One region of the Hungatella sp. L36 genome, then DNA from elsewhere that is predicted to be linked to it. Evidence: a T-box and tRNA genes for the amino acid it is inferred to sense, from the RefSeq annotation. Region 1 holds a T-box; the other holds one or more tRNA genes.
The links. A T-box is a leader RNA that pairs with one kind of tRNA and senses whether it is charged. The one in region 1 lies ahead of H8S80_RS22480 (proline--tRNA ligase), so its partner is inferred to be a tRNA-Pro.
Positions count from the first base shown of each region.

Region 1 (7,948 bases):
CCGTTCTGTCTTCTATACAGATGAGCCTGATAAAATGTTGCAGCGGACAAATATTTTTTCATGATTTTATATCCTTTTAGAACTTCAGCCTACACTCTACCCCATTGTAACGGTGTTTTCCTTCGTTCGCCTCATAAGGAATCTCTCTGAAATACCGGAATCCCAGCTTATCCATCACACGGCCCGACGCCGGATTCTCCTTTGCGTACCTGCCCACCAGCTCCTTTACCTTCAGGACATTCTTTGCAAAATCCACAATTGCTTCCATCGTTTCTGTCGCAAATCCATGTCCCCAGTATTCTTTCCCGAAATTATAACCTATTTCAAATAAATGGTATTCCTCTTCGTAATAAACAAGTCCGGTTCCGATCAGGTCCCCAGTCGCTTTAAGCACCACGGCCCAGCGGTACCACTGATCCGATGGTATCTGAGAGACTTCGAAGGCAGTCCACTGTCTGGTCTTCTCAACATCATTATGACTGCTCCAAAACATATACCGCGCCACATCCGGATCGCTTTCCCAGCAATCGAAGACCCGCTGTGCATCTGCTTCGCAAAATGGCCGCAAAAGCAGCCTTTCCGTCTCTAATACAGGTGTTTTCATCTTATTTTCCTCCCCTGGGCTTCCATATAAAGCCCTTTCACCGTTTCGCTCATTTTAACACACGCAGGCCCTTTTTACTATCTCTATCAGCGTATTGATTAGTCACCAGGCCTTTTAGCGATCATTTACGAGCTGCAGTAACGTTTCCACCGCATGCTCCATTGCTATTTTCTCTGAAAAGCGCTTATCCCTGGAAGCCACCTCCAGAATATTCTGTTTCAGGTTCCTCGGGCTGACAATGACTCGCAGCGGAACTCCCAGCAGATCCGCATCGGAAAACATGATGCCGGCGCTTACCTGGCGGTCGTCATAGATCACCTCCACGCCCCTGCTCTGCAATTCCTCATACAGGCGGTCCGCATACGCTCTGACTTCTTCATGGTCCGGCCGGACAGCACATAAATGAATCTGCCACGGTGCAATTTCCTTTGGCCAAATCGGTCCAAATTCATCATGGTGCGCCTCACATACAGCGGCAGCAAGCCGGCCCACACCGATCCCGTAGCATCCCATCACCGGATACTGCATACTTCCGTCCTTTGCCACATACGTCATATCCATGGCTTTTGTATACTTTGTACCTAACTGAAAAATATTTCCGACCTCAATACCGCGTGAAATCTTAATTGCCGCCTTCCCGCAGTGAGGACAGCTTCCGCCTTCGGTGATCTTCGCAAAGTCATGGTATTCTGCGCTGCCCGCATCCCGTTTCATATCCAGCCCGGTATAGTGGTATTCACAGATATTGGCGCCACAGGATAAATTATTTGCCCCTTCCAGCGAACGGTCAAACAGAACCGTAAAATCCCCCTTTAAGTTGTACGGACCAATATATCCAGCCGTCAGGCCGCTTTCCTCAGTGATGACTGCCGGGTGAATCTCATAACCCAGATAATTGGTCAGCTTTGTTTCATTTACTTCCAGATCGCCCCGAATAAACAGGACAATATACCTGTCGTCAGAATTCCGCTGGTAAACCACTGCCTTACAGGAGTGTTCCTTCCCGGTTTCAAGGAAATGACAGATATCCTCAATCGTGTGTATATCCGGCGTATGAACCAGCGTCAGTTCATCTGAAATTTCATCCCTGGCACTGCGCACAATGGTTTCCGCCGCTTCCATATTGGCCCGGTATCCGCACTCCCCGCAGATCGCGATGGAGTCCTCTCCGATGGGAGTCAAAAGCATAAATTCATGGGAAATGCTGCCGCCCATCATGCCGGAATCCGATGCCACGGATATGACCTCAGGAACTCCCACCCTCTTATAAATCCGCTCATAGGCCTTATAACACCTGTCATAATACGCTTCTAAATCCTCCTGGCTTGTGTGGAACGAGTAGGCGTCCTTCATTGTAAACTCGCGGACCCGGATCAGTCCCGCCCTCGGACGCGCCTCATCACGAAATTTTGTCTGAATCTGATAGATCATAAAAGGATATTTCAAATAGCTCTGTCCATATTCCCTCACAAGCTGAACCGCCGCCTCCTCGTGGGTCATACCGAGAACCAGAGGGCTGCCGCCCCGGTCGGCAAACCGGAGCAGTTCTTTTCCAATGCTCTCATACCGGCCGGACTCCTGCCATAAGGAGGCCGGCATCACAACAGGAAACTGTACCTCCTGCCCATCGATTGCGTCCATTTCCTCCCGCATAATCTGTTCAATCTTACGAGTAATCCTCTTTAAAGGCGTATACGACGAATAAATACCATTTGCCACATACTTCATATAGCCGCCGCGGACCATCAGCGCATGGCTGTCCACGACACAGTCCGCGGGACGTTCTTTAAAACGATCCCCTACAAGTTTTTCCAGTTTCATATGATTTCCTCCCTTTTTCATTTTCCACAAACTAAAAAACGCCCCAAGCTGACGCTCATCAGCTTAGGGCGAACTGTACAAAAGTCCGTGGTACCACCTAAATTCGGAATAAATCCGCGCTCGCGAGTACGGGGCAGACTGCCTGATACTCTTTCTCTGTGACGGGAGAATCCGGCGAAACCTACTGGGAAATCTACGTTCCGTTCAGCCCACAGCTCAAAGACCGGTTCGCTACTCCTTCAATGAAAGCTTGCACCAACCGCTTTCTCTCTGTAAAGTCCGGAATACCTACTATTTCTTATCATCGCTTTTTGTATTTGATTATATGCACAATAGCACAAATGAAGGGAGGTGTCAAGACCTGATGGCGTTTTATGTTTTGTACGAAATGAAAGTATTCCGGATTGTTATTCAGGATATGTCATTGCTATTTAGAATCGTATGATTACTATTTTAAAAGCGGCAAACTGTTAATTGCTTCTTATATTTAAAACAAATTCTCATTGACAAAGCGACACATATGTCGCATAATACAAAAAGAGACATGCATGTCGCAAAGGAGAATACCGAAAATGGGAATTAAGGGAGATCAAACCAGACAGCTTATCTGTATGGAGGCATTTAAACTTTTTACTGAAAAAGGCTACAAAGATGTGACTATGAAAGATATTTGCGAAAAAACAGGACTTAGCCGCGGGGGACTGTATCGCCATTATGAAAGTACCGAACAAATTTTTCTTGAAATTGTAAATTTTCTTATGGGAAATCAGCAAAACGAATTTTCCGAAAAAATGCAGAAAGGTACATCAGCAGCAGAAATTCTTTGTGATGTTTTAACGAGATACGAAAAAGAAATGTTAGACCAAAGTTCCTCTTTAAGTATTGCAATCTATGAATTCTTCAGCAATCCGAATATATCCAAAAGTGATAATTCCATTACTCAGCAATATCTCGATTCGAAAAAAATGTGGGTTGACTTTATCCAGTACGGTATGAAACGAAAGGAATTTAAGACGGTAAACCCGGAGGCAATCTTTGATTTGATTGTATTTTCCTACCAGGGAGTAAGAATGTATGGTGTCATGATGGATATTGATACAAATATTCCAAAAAGAATTATTGAGCAAATAAAGCTTTTATTATTACCAGAAAGTGAGGAGATACCATATGAAAACAGTATTTTATAGTAATCGTACAATGGATCGTGCTATTTTAAATCCGACTGATACGGTAAAGCCGGTCGAAAATTTCCCGGAAGTCTGTATATCTACATTTTCAAAGCGAATTATAGATAGAGTTTCTACTCAAAGCAATGCTGAAGTAATTACTAATTTAATTACTGCAAATGGAGAAAATCCAGTCTATAAAATTACGTATGGAGGAAAGGAGTTTGCATTCTACCTTTCATTAGTCGGTGCCCCTGCCAGTGTGAGCTGTTTTGAAGAAGTAATTGCTTCCGGGGCAAAAAAGTTTGTTTTCTTCGGCTGCTGCGGTGTATTGGATGACGATACTGTCCAGCACAATTTAATCGTCCCTACCGGGGCAGTACGAGATGAAGGAACGAGTTACCATTATTTAGCGCCGAGCGAAGAAATTGCCCCGGACCAGGAAATAACGAAACGTTTAACAGAATGTCTGGAAAGGTGTGGCTGCCCTTATACTGCGGGCAAAATATGGACAACGGATGGTATCTACCGGGAAACCTTGAACACAATTACGGAGCGCAAAGAAGCTGGCTGTATCGCCGTTGATATGGAATACTCTGCTTTATTGGCCGCTGCGAAATACAGGCATATTCCGTTTGTTCAGTTTTTTTATAGTGCAGACAGCCTGGATCATGGGGAATGGGAACAAAGAGATTTGACCGACTATGGAGTAGATAGTGCTGAGAAATATTTTATGCTGGCTCTAGAGTGCGGATTGGCACTTTATCGGGATGGTGATATGGTAAAATGATGGTGTGAGGTTTAGGACAGAGAAAAATTATTTTTAGAATTTTCTATTTATCTGAAATGGGAAATAAGGTTGTGCCGATTCCGGTTAATCTTTGATATAGGGGAAGCTTATGATTTACTGATCTGGTGTCTGGATTATGCTGGCATATGGATCGCGTCGACATATTGAGACTTTAATGCCGGTATGCTATTTTCATAAACACAGATTAATGAAGTTGTACGGTACAAAATAGTGATACACGTTTAAAAATATATTAGTTTTCAAATAACTAGAGCCAAAGCAGAGCCAGACGATATAAATGGCCTCCGTAAATAGTCATTCTATTAACGTTTCCGGGAGCGCTCCTCAAACTTAGATAGAGGCTGATGGGGATAATGCGCAGCTGGGCATATTATATCGTCTTTTTTCTGCTCTGCCTGACTTCTTTAAGACAGTATTAGTTTCCGGAATAATGCGTACCGTTTTCGTACCGGATGGGCAAAAAATCCCGGGGCCCCTTGATTTTACTGGGTTCCCGGGAACATATCTATTATTCAAATTCAATCGTAGCCGGCGGCTTCCCCGTACAATCATAAAGCACCCGGTTCACGCCCTTCACTTCATTGACAATTCTCCTGGTCACAGTTCCCAGGACCTCCCACGGAAGTTCTGCCGACTCCGCAGTCATAAAATCAGATGTAAGCACAGCTCTCAGTACAACGGCATAATCGTACGTTCTCTCATCACCCATGCAGCCAACCGACCGCATATTCGTCAGCGCTGCGAAATACTGGCCGAGTCCCTTATCGACTCCGGCTTTTGCAATCTCCTCGCGGTAGATTGCATCGGCTTCCTGAACGATTTTTACCTTGTCCGGTGTGATCTCGCCGATGATACGCACGCCCAGGCCCGGGCCCGGGAACGGCTGGCGGTAAACCAAATACTCCGGAATTCCAAGTTCCAGACCGGCCTTTCTTACCTCATCCTTAAACAGAAGGCGCAGCGGCTCGATGATCTCCTTAAAATCCACATGCTCCGGAAGTCCGCCCACGTTGTGGTGAGACTTGATCACGGCTGACTTTCCAAGTCCTGACTCGATCACATCCGGGTAAATGGTACCCTGCACGAAATAATCCACCGTGCCGATCTTCTTTGCTTCATCTTCAAATACACGGATAAACTCTTCTCCTATGATCTTTCTCTTCTGCTCCGGCTCCTCCGCCCCTTTCAGTTTCTCATAGAAACGTTCCTGGGCGTTGACGCGGATAAAATTCAAATCATAAGGGCCATTGGGGCCAAAGACAGCCTCCACCTCGTCGCCTTCATCCTTGCGCAGAAGACCATGATCTACAAATACGCAGGTCAGCTGTTTTCCAACTGCTTTCGCCAGCATAACGGCTGCTACGGAAGAATCCACTCCGCCGGACAGAGCACAGAGCACCTTGCCGCTGCCGACTTTTTCGCGGATAGACTGTATGGAAGATTCAACGAAGGAATCCATCTTCCAGTCCCCGGAACATTTACAGACGTTGTATACGAAATTGGACAGCATCTTCATGCCTTCCTGTGTGTGCATAACCTCCGGATGGAACTGAACCGCATAGAGACCGCGCTCCTCACATTCCATGCCTGCCACCGGGCAGACCGGTGTGTGAGCGGTAACCTTGAAGCCTTCCGGGGCTTTTTCTATATAATCTGTATGGCTCATCCAGCAGACCGTTTTCGGGCTCACGGAATCGAGGATCCGGCTGTCCGCCTCTGTATCCACTTCCGTCTTGCCATATTCGCTGACTGGAGCCGTCGCAACGCTTCCGCCCAGCATATGAGCCATCAACTGAGAACCATAACAGATTCCAAGGATCGGAATTCCCATCTCAAAGATTTCTTTTTCACAATGCGGGGACTCCTCCTTGTATACACTATTAGGGCCTCCGGTGAAAATGATTCCCTTCGGATTCATTTCCCTGATCTTATCCAGTCCCAGTGTGTATGGATGAACCTCACAGTAAACATTGCATTCTCTGACTCGTCTGGCAATCAGCTGGTTGTACTGACCACCGAAATCCAGAACAATAATCATTTCTCTTTCCACGGATATTCCTCCTATAATAATCATGTACGGTATCACGAACGCCGGAAATGAAAAAAACCGGACATAAGCCGCTTTATCTTTAGCATTCCCGCATTCCTGCAATAAAAAACAAAAATTGCAAATGAAGATGAAAGGCTGTTGCATGCATCTTAACCGATTTCTGCAACAGCTCTTTCCATGATATTATATTCTATCGGAAAAGCCTTGACAAGTATTTTCTCGCGTCCTCAGAAAAAGCTGTGAAAAATAAACGACTCCCACTCCTCAAAATCCCGTTTCTTTGACACAAAATCCAATCGTTTGACACGCTTTTCTCCGCCCATGGCGTACATTTTCCCGATTAGGTACGCATATGGCACCATACTATCAAATCACGTCCTGTCTGAAAATCCGCTTCATATTTTCCACATTCAGGCCGCGGATCACTTCCACTGCCATGGATACGGCCGCCTCAATATCTGATTTCGCACAGAAGTTATAATGGCTGTGCACGTATCGGGAAGGAATTCCCAGCACCAGAACCGGAACCGCCTGACCGGTCAGACTGATCTTCCCTGCGTTTGTGCTGCCGCCTCTCCGAACAGCATCCTGACAGGGAATTCCTAATTTCTCTCCGACCTCATGCGCGTACCGGATAAACGCCGGGTTCGATACGTAGCTGTTATCCAGATGGCGGATTTGTACACCGCCTCTCATCACTCCCTGCGCAATTCCCGCCTGGAAATAGGGATCATCGGCAGGTGAGCCCTCAAACACGATAGCCAGATCAGGCCTCACCTGCTGAGCAGTCACCACAGCCCCCCTGGTTCCCACCTCTTCCTGGGCCGCAAACGCACCCACGACTCTGGCCGCCAGGCGGTCTTCCTCCTCCATCAGAGCCTTCATAGTTTCTATGATACAGAAGCATCCCAGGCGGTTGTCAAATGCCTTTCCAAAGCAGATGCCGTTTTCCTCATGATATTCATACGCCACATCCGGAACAACGGGGTCGCCCGGACGGATTCCGTACACAGCAAGCACCTCTTCCCGGCTGCACGCGCCCACATCAATCAGGATATCCTCGATCCTCAGGCTGTTGTCCGCCTTCTGCTCCGGTGTCAGAAAATGAACCGGTTTCGACGTGGTAATACCTCTGTGCATTTTTCCTTCTGCCGTTCTCACAATAACCGAGTGGGCCGGAAGGCTGGTAAGGTGAAAACCGCCGAGTGTTACGATGCTCATAAGACCATTTTCCATAATAGACTGAATCATGAATCCGCATTCATCGAGATGGGCATCCAGCATCAGCACCGGACGTCTGTCGGATGAAAATGATGGCTTCTCATGAATCTCATTATTGTCCCCAGTCCCGGCCGTAAGAGCCGTTGGCTTCAGTTCTGTGTATACATTGTGCATTGCATCATTTCGAAAGGCCATTCCACTACAATATTTTTTTATCACTCTGACCACGTCTTCCTCAAAACCGCTGGGACCGAACGCATTGGACAGTTCTTCCA
Region 1 is NZ_JACOPC010000011.1:19,480-27,427, forward strand. It holds gene H8S80_RS22470 (hypothetical protein) at 1-80, shown strand, start outside; gene H8S80_RS22475 (GNAT family N-acetyltransferase) at 77-604, opposite strand; gene H8S80_RS22480 (proline--tRNA ligase) at 719-2,425, opposite strand; T-box leader at 2,487-2,739, opposite strand; gene H8S80_RS22485 (TetR/AcrR family transcriptional regulator) at 2,998-3,612, shown strand; gene H8S80_RS22490 (nucleoside phosphorylase) at 3,593-4,381, shown strand; gene guaA (glutamine-hydrolyzing GMP synthase) at 4,911-6,452, opposite strand; gene H8S80_RS22500 (M42 family metallopeptidase) at 6,819-7,948, opposite strand, start outside.

Region 2 (7,948 bases), on a different contig from region 1:
AAACCGCAGTGTCTTATTTTTCGTATCCAGCACAGCGCGGCAGCCAACTGGCAGGATGGCGTGATTTTTTCCGTGGCCGAAATCATCGCAGTACGCGACCGGGATGCTGTGTTTCCGGCCGAAACGTTCCAGCCTGCCAAGCAGCAGCTGCGATAAGGTGTCTGAATAGTTGCCGAACAGCAGCCCTGATACCTGATTTATGAAGGAACTCTGCTCAATATGGGACAGATACATGCTCACTGCAGCGACGGAACTAAATTTCTCGTGATCCTCCAGAAACAGGATATACTTCCGGTCTTTTTCTGTTTCCAGATAGCCGCTGTGCAGAGACAGGGCAAAATTTAAGGTATAGCCGCCGATTAAGGTGCCGCTGCAGATGCCGTCTTTCAGGGAATACCAGGTGCTGTTGCTGACGAAATGAACGGCATCCCGGCGAACCAGATGGGAGGAAAATTGTTCATAGGCGTAGGCGTCGATATCCTCGAATAGCCTGGGCGGCAGACCGTAATACGTGACCAGGCCTGTTTTCGTGTAAATCGCATTGAGAATAGAGGTACCGTCGCTGTGACTGGAAAACAGCTTTGGATTCCTCCTGATCGCTTCATAGTCGATATAGGGCAGCAGTTCAATACTGCCGTACCCGCCGCCGAATAAAACCAGTTTGACGTCTTTATCGGAAACCATCTCATTGAGATCATCGGCGCGCTCCGTCTCGCTTGCCGCGTAGCCGTACGTATGCCGGTATAAGCGGCTCCCCGTTTTCACCCGAAAGCCTTTCGCTTCGATCCCGGAGATGATTTTCGCGTAGTCGTCCGGAGTGACGGTATGGCTGGGGGAAATAATGCCGATGGTATCTCCCGGATTCAAGGGATTTGCCCACATAATCAATACCTGCTTTCTCATTTGTTTGTTTTGTAACGCTTTTGCTGAAACAAGACTGTCTAATTCTACCATGAACCTGCGGCTTCTTCAAGAAGCGCCGCGGAACCTGCCTTTTTATTTCCGAAGATTTCCAGCAAGATTTTCCTTTATTGAGAAATAATATTGACAGATACCATTGACAGGGATAAGAAATCATACTATAATGAATATACCCTATAGGGGTATATGAGAAAGGATGATCTTATGAGAACTGAAGTTTACGATATTGAAGGCATGTCCTGTGCAGCCTGCAGCAGTGCGGTGGAACGGGTCACGAGAAAACTGGAAGGTGTGGAGTCGAGTGACGTGAATCTGACGACGAACAAGATGACCATCACCTACGACGAGACGAAAGTCACTCCGGAGATGATTATGGGGAAGGTAGAGAAGGCCGGATTCGGCGCCTGCCCTCTGGCGGAGGAGAAAGATGTAAAGGCCCAGGAGGAGGAAAACTGGGGGAAGCAGGAGCAGCAGCGCGACACGATGAAGAGACGGCTGATCGTGGCCATCTGTTTTGCGGTTCCGCTTCTGTACATTTCCATGGGGCATATGCTCCCGTTTGAACTGCCGCTTCCGCATTTCCTCCATATGGAGGCAAATCCTTTTAACTATGCGCTGGCACAGCTGGTACTCACGGTTCCGGTGCTTATTGCGGGAAGGAAGTTTTACCTGGTAGGTTTAAGGGCGCTGTTTAAGGGCAATCCGAACATGGATTCCCTGGTGGCGATCGGCACCGGCAGTGCGTTTATCTACAGCCTCTGTATGACGGTTACGATACCGGTGAATCCGATGAACGCCCATCACCTCTATTACGAGTCGGCGGCCGTGGTCGTCACTCTCGTCATGCTGGGCAAATACATGGAGAGCAGAAGCAAGGGCAAGACCTCTGAAGCGATCAGAAAGCTGATGGAGCTGGCTCCGGACACCGCGATTCTCTATGAGGATGGTACGGAACGGGAAGTGGAAACGGCCAGTGTGAGAGTGGGACAGCATGTCCTTATCAAGCCGGGCAGCAGGATACCCCTGGACGGTATCGTGGCGGGCGGCAGCAGCAGCGTGGATGAGTCCATGCTGACAGGAGAGAGCATCCCTGTGGAGAAGCAGGAGGGCGACACCCTGATCGGCGGCAGCATGAATTACAACGGGGCCATGGAGATGGAGGTTACCCATACAGGCGGGGATACCACGCTTTCCAAGATCATTAAGATGATCGAGGACGCGCAGGGGAAAAAGGCGCCTATCTCCAAACTGGCAGACAAGGTTGCGGGATACTTCGTTCCGACGGTCATGGGAATCGCACTGGTTGCGGCGCTCCTCTGGTGGCTGTTTGGCGGCAAGGAGCTGTCTTTTGTCCTGACCATCTTTGTGGCGGTTCTGGTTATTGCCTGCCCGTGTGCGCTGGGACTGGCGACACCGACGGCGATCATGGTCGGAACCGGTCTGGGAGCCAGCCATGGAATCCTGATCAAGAGTGGTGAGGCGCTGGAGACCGCTCATAAGGTAGACACTGTCGTATTTGATAAGACGGGTACGATTACGGAAGGGAAGCCGAAGGTCACGGACATCGTGGTTCTGGATCAGACGGAGACCTCCGACGGTCTTCTTAAGCTGGCGGCCGGCTGTGAACAGATGTCGGAGCATCCGCTGGGGCAGGCCATCGTACTGAAGGCCAGAGAACAGGGGCTGGAGCTTGCCATGCCGGAGAAATTTGAGAGCGTGACGGGAGCGGGAATCATCGCATCCATCGGAACGAGCCAGGTGGCCGTGGGTAATGGAAGACTGGTGGAGCAGATGAAGGTATCCATGGGCGATCCCGTGAGAGAGCAGGCCCACCAGATGGCGAACCAGGGAAAGACACCGATGTATCTGATGGTGGATGGCACGTTAAAGGGCATTATCTGTGTAGCCGATACCATTAAGGAGACCAGCGTGGAGGCTGTGGACCAGTTAAAGAGTCTGGGAATCACGGTGTGTATGCTGACGGGAGACAATCAGAAGACAGCGGACTACATCGGCAGGCAGGCCCATATCGACACCGTAATCGCAGAAGTTCTGCCGGAAGACAAGGCCAACGTGGTGGAGTCTTTGCAGAAGCAGGGAAAGACCGTCATGATGGTTGGAGACGGAATCAACGACGCTCCGGCGCTTGTATCCGCGGATGTGGGAACGGCCATCGGTTCAGGAAGCGACATCGCTTTGGAATCCGGCGATATCGTCCTCATGAAATCCGATCTGCGCGACGTCTATAAGGCGGTAAAATTAAGCCGTCTCACGATTCGGAACATCAAACAGAATTTATTCTGGGCATTTTTCTATAACAGTCTGGGTATCCCTGTGGCCGCAGGTGTGTTATACTTATTTGGAGGCCCGCTGTTAAATCCGATGTTTGCCGGATTTGCCATGTCATTGAGTTCGGTCTGCGTGGTGAGCAACGCGCTTCGCTTAAAGACAGTAAAGCTGTAGGGGCATAAGGAATGGAGGTATGATATGGAGGAACGCACATGTGACTGTGCGGTGAAGCACAAGCATCGTCAGGCCGCGGAGGAAAAGGACTTACTGAACCGCTTAAACCGGATCGAAGGCCAGATCCGCGGCATCAAGAGCATGGTGGAAGACGAGCGGTACTGTGTGGACATCTTAACACAGGTATCCGCGGTTCAGGCGGCACTTAACAGCTTCAATAAGGTGCTGCTGTCGAGCCATATCAAGAGCTGTGTCGTGGAACAGATTCAGGACGGCAATTTAGAAGCGGTCGATGAGCTGTGTATGACGATACAGAAGGTTATGAAGTGATTGACCAACCGCAATTTATGAAAAAGAAAAGGAGATAAAGACTATGAAGACTTATCGCTGTGATGAAATGATGTGTAACGGATGTGTATCAAGAATCAACAAAGGGCTGGATCACGAGGGAATCGGCCACAAAGTGGATTTAGAGACCAAGACCGTGGTGATCGAGGAAGAGAAGGACTACGGAAAAGCAGTGGAAATTCTCGATGATCTGGGCTTTACGGCGGTGGAACAGCAGTAGAATTTTTCTTATATTTTAAAAAATTAAAAAAATTCCAAAATATAGTTGACAATCCATCATTTTTATATTATACTACCAAAGGTATCGAGGCGTGGCTCAGTTTGGTAGAGCGCTGCGTTCGGGACGCAGAGGTCGCAAGTTCGAATCTTGTCGCCTCGACGATTTTTGGTTAACATTCGATACGTGGCCTATTGGTCAAGCGGTCAAGACGCCGCCCTCTCACGGCGGAAACCCGAGTTCGATTCTCGGATAGGTCATAAAAAAGCTTTCGGAAAATAAATCCGGAAGCTTTTTTCGTTATCACACAAAATTATGGGTACGGGAGCCTGATGCAACACCTGTCCCAAAGTTTCATATCCTGTAGTATAAGCTTAAAAAGGAGTCAGCAGCGATATGAAGATATGTTTGGATGCGGGCCATCAGGGCCGGTATAACCAGAGCCCGGCAGACCATCGGTATTACGAGTCTGTCATGGTATGGAAACTGCACCTTCTGCAGAAAAAGTATTTGGAAGAGTATGGAATCGAAGTGATCACCACGAGGCGCCGGGAGGATGAGGACAAGGGTCTTTTCGCCAGAGGTGCGGAGTCGAAAGGATGCGATTTGTTCCTGTCCGACCATTCCAACGCGGTGGGAACCAGTGTGAACAATCAGGTGGACTATCCGGCCGCCTACTGCGTCATTAACGGAAGCGCGGATGGGATCGGAATGGCCCTCGCGCAGTGTGTGGAAAAGGTGATGAAGACGAAACAGCCTGCCAGAATTGAGCACAGAAGAGGGCAGAACGGGGATTATTACGGTGTGCTCCGGGGCGCGGCCTCCGTAGGGACTCCAGGGCTCATCCTGGAGCACTCCTTTCATACCAACGCGCAGATAGCCGCATGGCTCTTAAAGGAATCGAATCTGGACCGTCTGGCCAGGGCGGAAGCCGATGCCATCGCCCTGTATTACGGAATCACTGTGCAGGAAAAGAAATCCGGATGGCTGGAGGAGGACGGCGGGTGGCGGTTCTATCTCGGAGATTCGGGAAACTATGTGGCCGATGACTGGTACGAGGACGGCGATCAGTGGTACTGGTTTGACGGCGCGGGCATGATGGTGCACGATACCTGGAAGACCGGCTCTGACGGGATCTGGTATTACTTAAAGACCGACGGCGCCATGGCCAGAGACCAGTGGATCATCTGGAAGGGAGAGCTTTACCGGGCAAAGAAAGACGGCGCCATGTTCGAAGGGGAGCTGCATTTAAAAACCGATGAAAAAGGCGCTTTAAAGGAATAGAACGACGGTAGGGGAAGCTGTGACAGCTTCCTTTACTTTCCATTTACAATCGAACATATATTCGATACAATAGTATTGAGGTGATGATTGATGGAACGCACCATATTTCATGTGGATGTGAATTCGGCGTTTCTTTCCTGGGAAGCAGTCTACCGGATGAAGCATTTGGGCGGCCGACTGGATTTGAGGACGGTTTCCTCTGCGGTGGGAGGCGATGTGACGAGGCGTCACGGAATTATACTGGCAAAGTCCATTCCTGCCAGGGCATGCGGGATCAAGACGGGAGAGACTGTGTTTTCTGCCTTGAAAAAGTGCCCGGAGCTGGTATTGGTTCCGCCTAATTATAATCTCTATCAGAGATCCAGTGATGCACTGATCCGTCTCTTAAAGGAGTATACGCCGCTGGTGGAACAGTACAGTATCGACGAGGCTTATATGGATATGACGGAGAGCACGGCGCTGTTTGGACCGCCGGAGGTGGCCGCGGAGACGATAAGGGAGAGGATCTTACAGGAACTGGGGTTTACGGTGAACATCGGCGTGGCGCAGAATAAGCTTCTGGCAAAGATGGCCTCTGATTTTAAGAAGCCGAACCGGGTCCACACGCTGTGGAAGGAGCAGATTCCGGTGAAGATGTGGCCGCTTCCCGTGTCGGAGCTTTTCTTCATCGGGCGTGCGACCTACCGGAAGCTCAAGGGGATCGGAATCACCACGATCGGTGAGCTGGCACAGAGCGATCCGGATATTTTAAGGCGTCACCTGGGAAAACAGGGAGAGGTGATCTGGGGCTTTGCCAACGGCGTCGATCTATCTGCAGTGGAGGCGGAGGCTCCGCCCAATAAGGGATACGGCAATTCCACCACGGTGGCCTTTGACGTCTGTGACGCGGAAACGGCAAAACTGGTCCTCTTGTCCCTGGCGGAAACGCTGGGCGCCAGACTCAGGAAGGACGGTGTTAAAATCGGTGTGGTGGCGGTGGGAATCCGGGATTATCTGTTCGAATACCATTCTCATCAGATTTCGCTGGAAACGCCGACCAACATCACGAGGGAACTGTATGAGGCGGCATGCCGGGCATTTGACGAGGCGTGGGATAAGACGCCGGTCCGCCATCTGGGCATCCATACAAGTCACGTTTCCTCAGAGGAATCCAGGCAGATTGGGCTCTTCGACCGCATGGATTACGAAAAGCTGGAGAGAATGGATAAGGCAGTCGATGAAATCCGGAGGCGGTTCGGCAACGATGCTGTAAAACGCGCAGCTTTTCTCCCGGAGCATCCGGAGGGTGCCGCCGTACATGATCACATGGGCGGCGGAATCGCAAGGGAGAAGCGCACGGTGGATTACAGCAGACAGGAAGTTTTTTAAAGGAGTGGTGACATGTCGGCGTTCGGAATAGGGACAAATGCGGAAAGAGCGGACAGTGGGCTTCTGGCTGGCAGGCAGATCAAAATCGCGTGCAAGGCGTGGTTTACCAGTACCGGAGCGATCCAGCCCCTGTCCTTTAAGTTCGAAGGGGACGATGGGATGATGCAGACCGTAAACCATGTGGCAGTCCGTTTTGGAGAAGAAAAGTATTATTCCGGAATCCCTTCCATGGAATACGCCTGCCGGGCGGTGATCGGCGGGCTGACCCAGGAGTTTAAACTGATTTTTTATCCGGAAGAGGGAAGATGGGTCATGGTGCTTCCGGAATAGACGGAGCACCGGGAAAGTGCGCTTGAGGCGCATACGAGTAAAAATGATAAAAGGAGGAATGAAAGAATGAGCATTACATTTGACAGGAGTCTGGTGACGGGGAATGAGTTGATCGACACGCAGCACAGAGAACTGATCAGCCGGGTGAATAAACTGGCGGAGGAGTGCGTTCCGGGAACGGAAAAGAGAACCGCGGTGGGAACGCTCGATTTTTTGCTGGATTATACGGATTACCATTTTTCCGAGGAGGAAGCGCTCCAGAAAAAGAGCGGGTATCCGAAGCTTTCGGCCCACCACCGGGAGCATGAAAAATTTAAGCGGGCCGTGGAGGAACTGCGGATCATGCTGGAGGAAGAGGAAGGACCGAGTGAGGCCTTCGTGGAGGCTGTGAGAAAGAACGTGGAGGAGTGGCTTCAGAACCACATTATGTCCTGGGATAAAGAGGTGGCGGGATACGCGGAAAAAGAAACAGACGGTCTGTAAAGACCGCCTATTTCTTTTCCTTCAGCTCCCTGCGAATCCGGGGCTCAATCCCCCGGCGTTTCATCTCAGCCAGAATCGTCTGAAATTCATCGTCCGGTGCTGGTGGTACGGGATCGTCGCTTTCAGCGGCGTGGTCGAATAAATCTGCCAGTTCCTTTTCTCCTTTTTTATGCATTTCAATTCACCCCCATAAGGTAACTATACAACTTTATGGGAGAGGTGAAGCTGGAAAAATATGGAAGCTACCGCACGCGAAAACTGCTTTCCCGTTCCGTCGGAATCTGCTTTACCACACAGTCCGTAATATCGATAAAACTGTTTTGCTCCAGCCTTCGGAAAAGCTGGTTCATGTCTGCTTCATCACCCTGAAGCTCCATCTCGACACGGCCGTCATCCAGGTTCTGAACCCAGCCGGTCAGACCAAGATTCTGGGCGAGATAATAGGTCCTGTAGCGGAAGCCGACGCCCTGGACCCGGCCGCTTACCAGAATGTGTTTTCTGACGGGTTCTTTTTCCTTCATCTGATCACCTTTT
Region 2 is NZ_JACOPC010000002.1:157,019-164,966, forward strand. It holds gene H8S80_RS06280 (S66 peptidase family protein) at 1-882, opposite strand, end outside; gene H8S80_RS06285 (heavy metal translocating P-type ATPase) at 1,126-3,384, shown strand; gene H8S80_RS06290 (metal-sensing transcriptional repressor) at 3,409-3,714, shown strand; gene H8S80_RS06295 (heavy-metal-associated domain-containing protein) at 3,758-3,952, shown strand; tRNA gene H8S80_RS06300 (tRNA-Pro) at 4,038-4,111, shown strand; tRNA gene H8S80_RS06305 (tRNA-Glu) at 4,138-4,209, shown strand; gene H8S80_RS06310 (N-acetylmuramoyl-L-alanine amidase family protein) at 4,346-5,233, shown strand; gene H8S80_RS06315 (Y-family DNA polymerase) at 5,324-6,601, shown strand; gene H8S80_RS06320 (hypothetical protein) at 6,614-6,931, shown strand; gene H8S80_RS06325 (bacteriohemerythrin) at 6,998-7,414, shown strand; gene H8S80_RS06330 (hypothetical protein) at 7,422-7,589, opposite strand; gene H8S80_RS06335 (acylphosphatase) at 7,657-7,935, opposite strand.
Region 2: it encodes a tRNA-Pro, which carries the amino acid that the T-box ahead of H8S80_RS22480 (proline--tRNA ligase) is inferred to sense. The anticodon was not compared.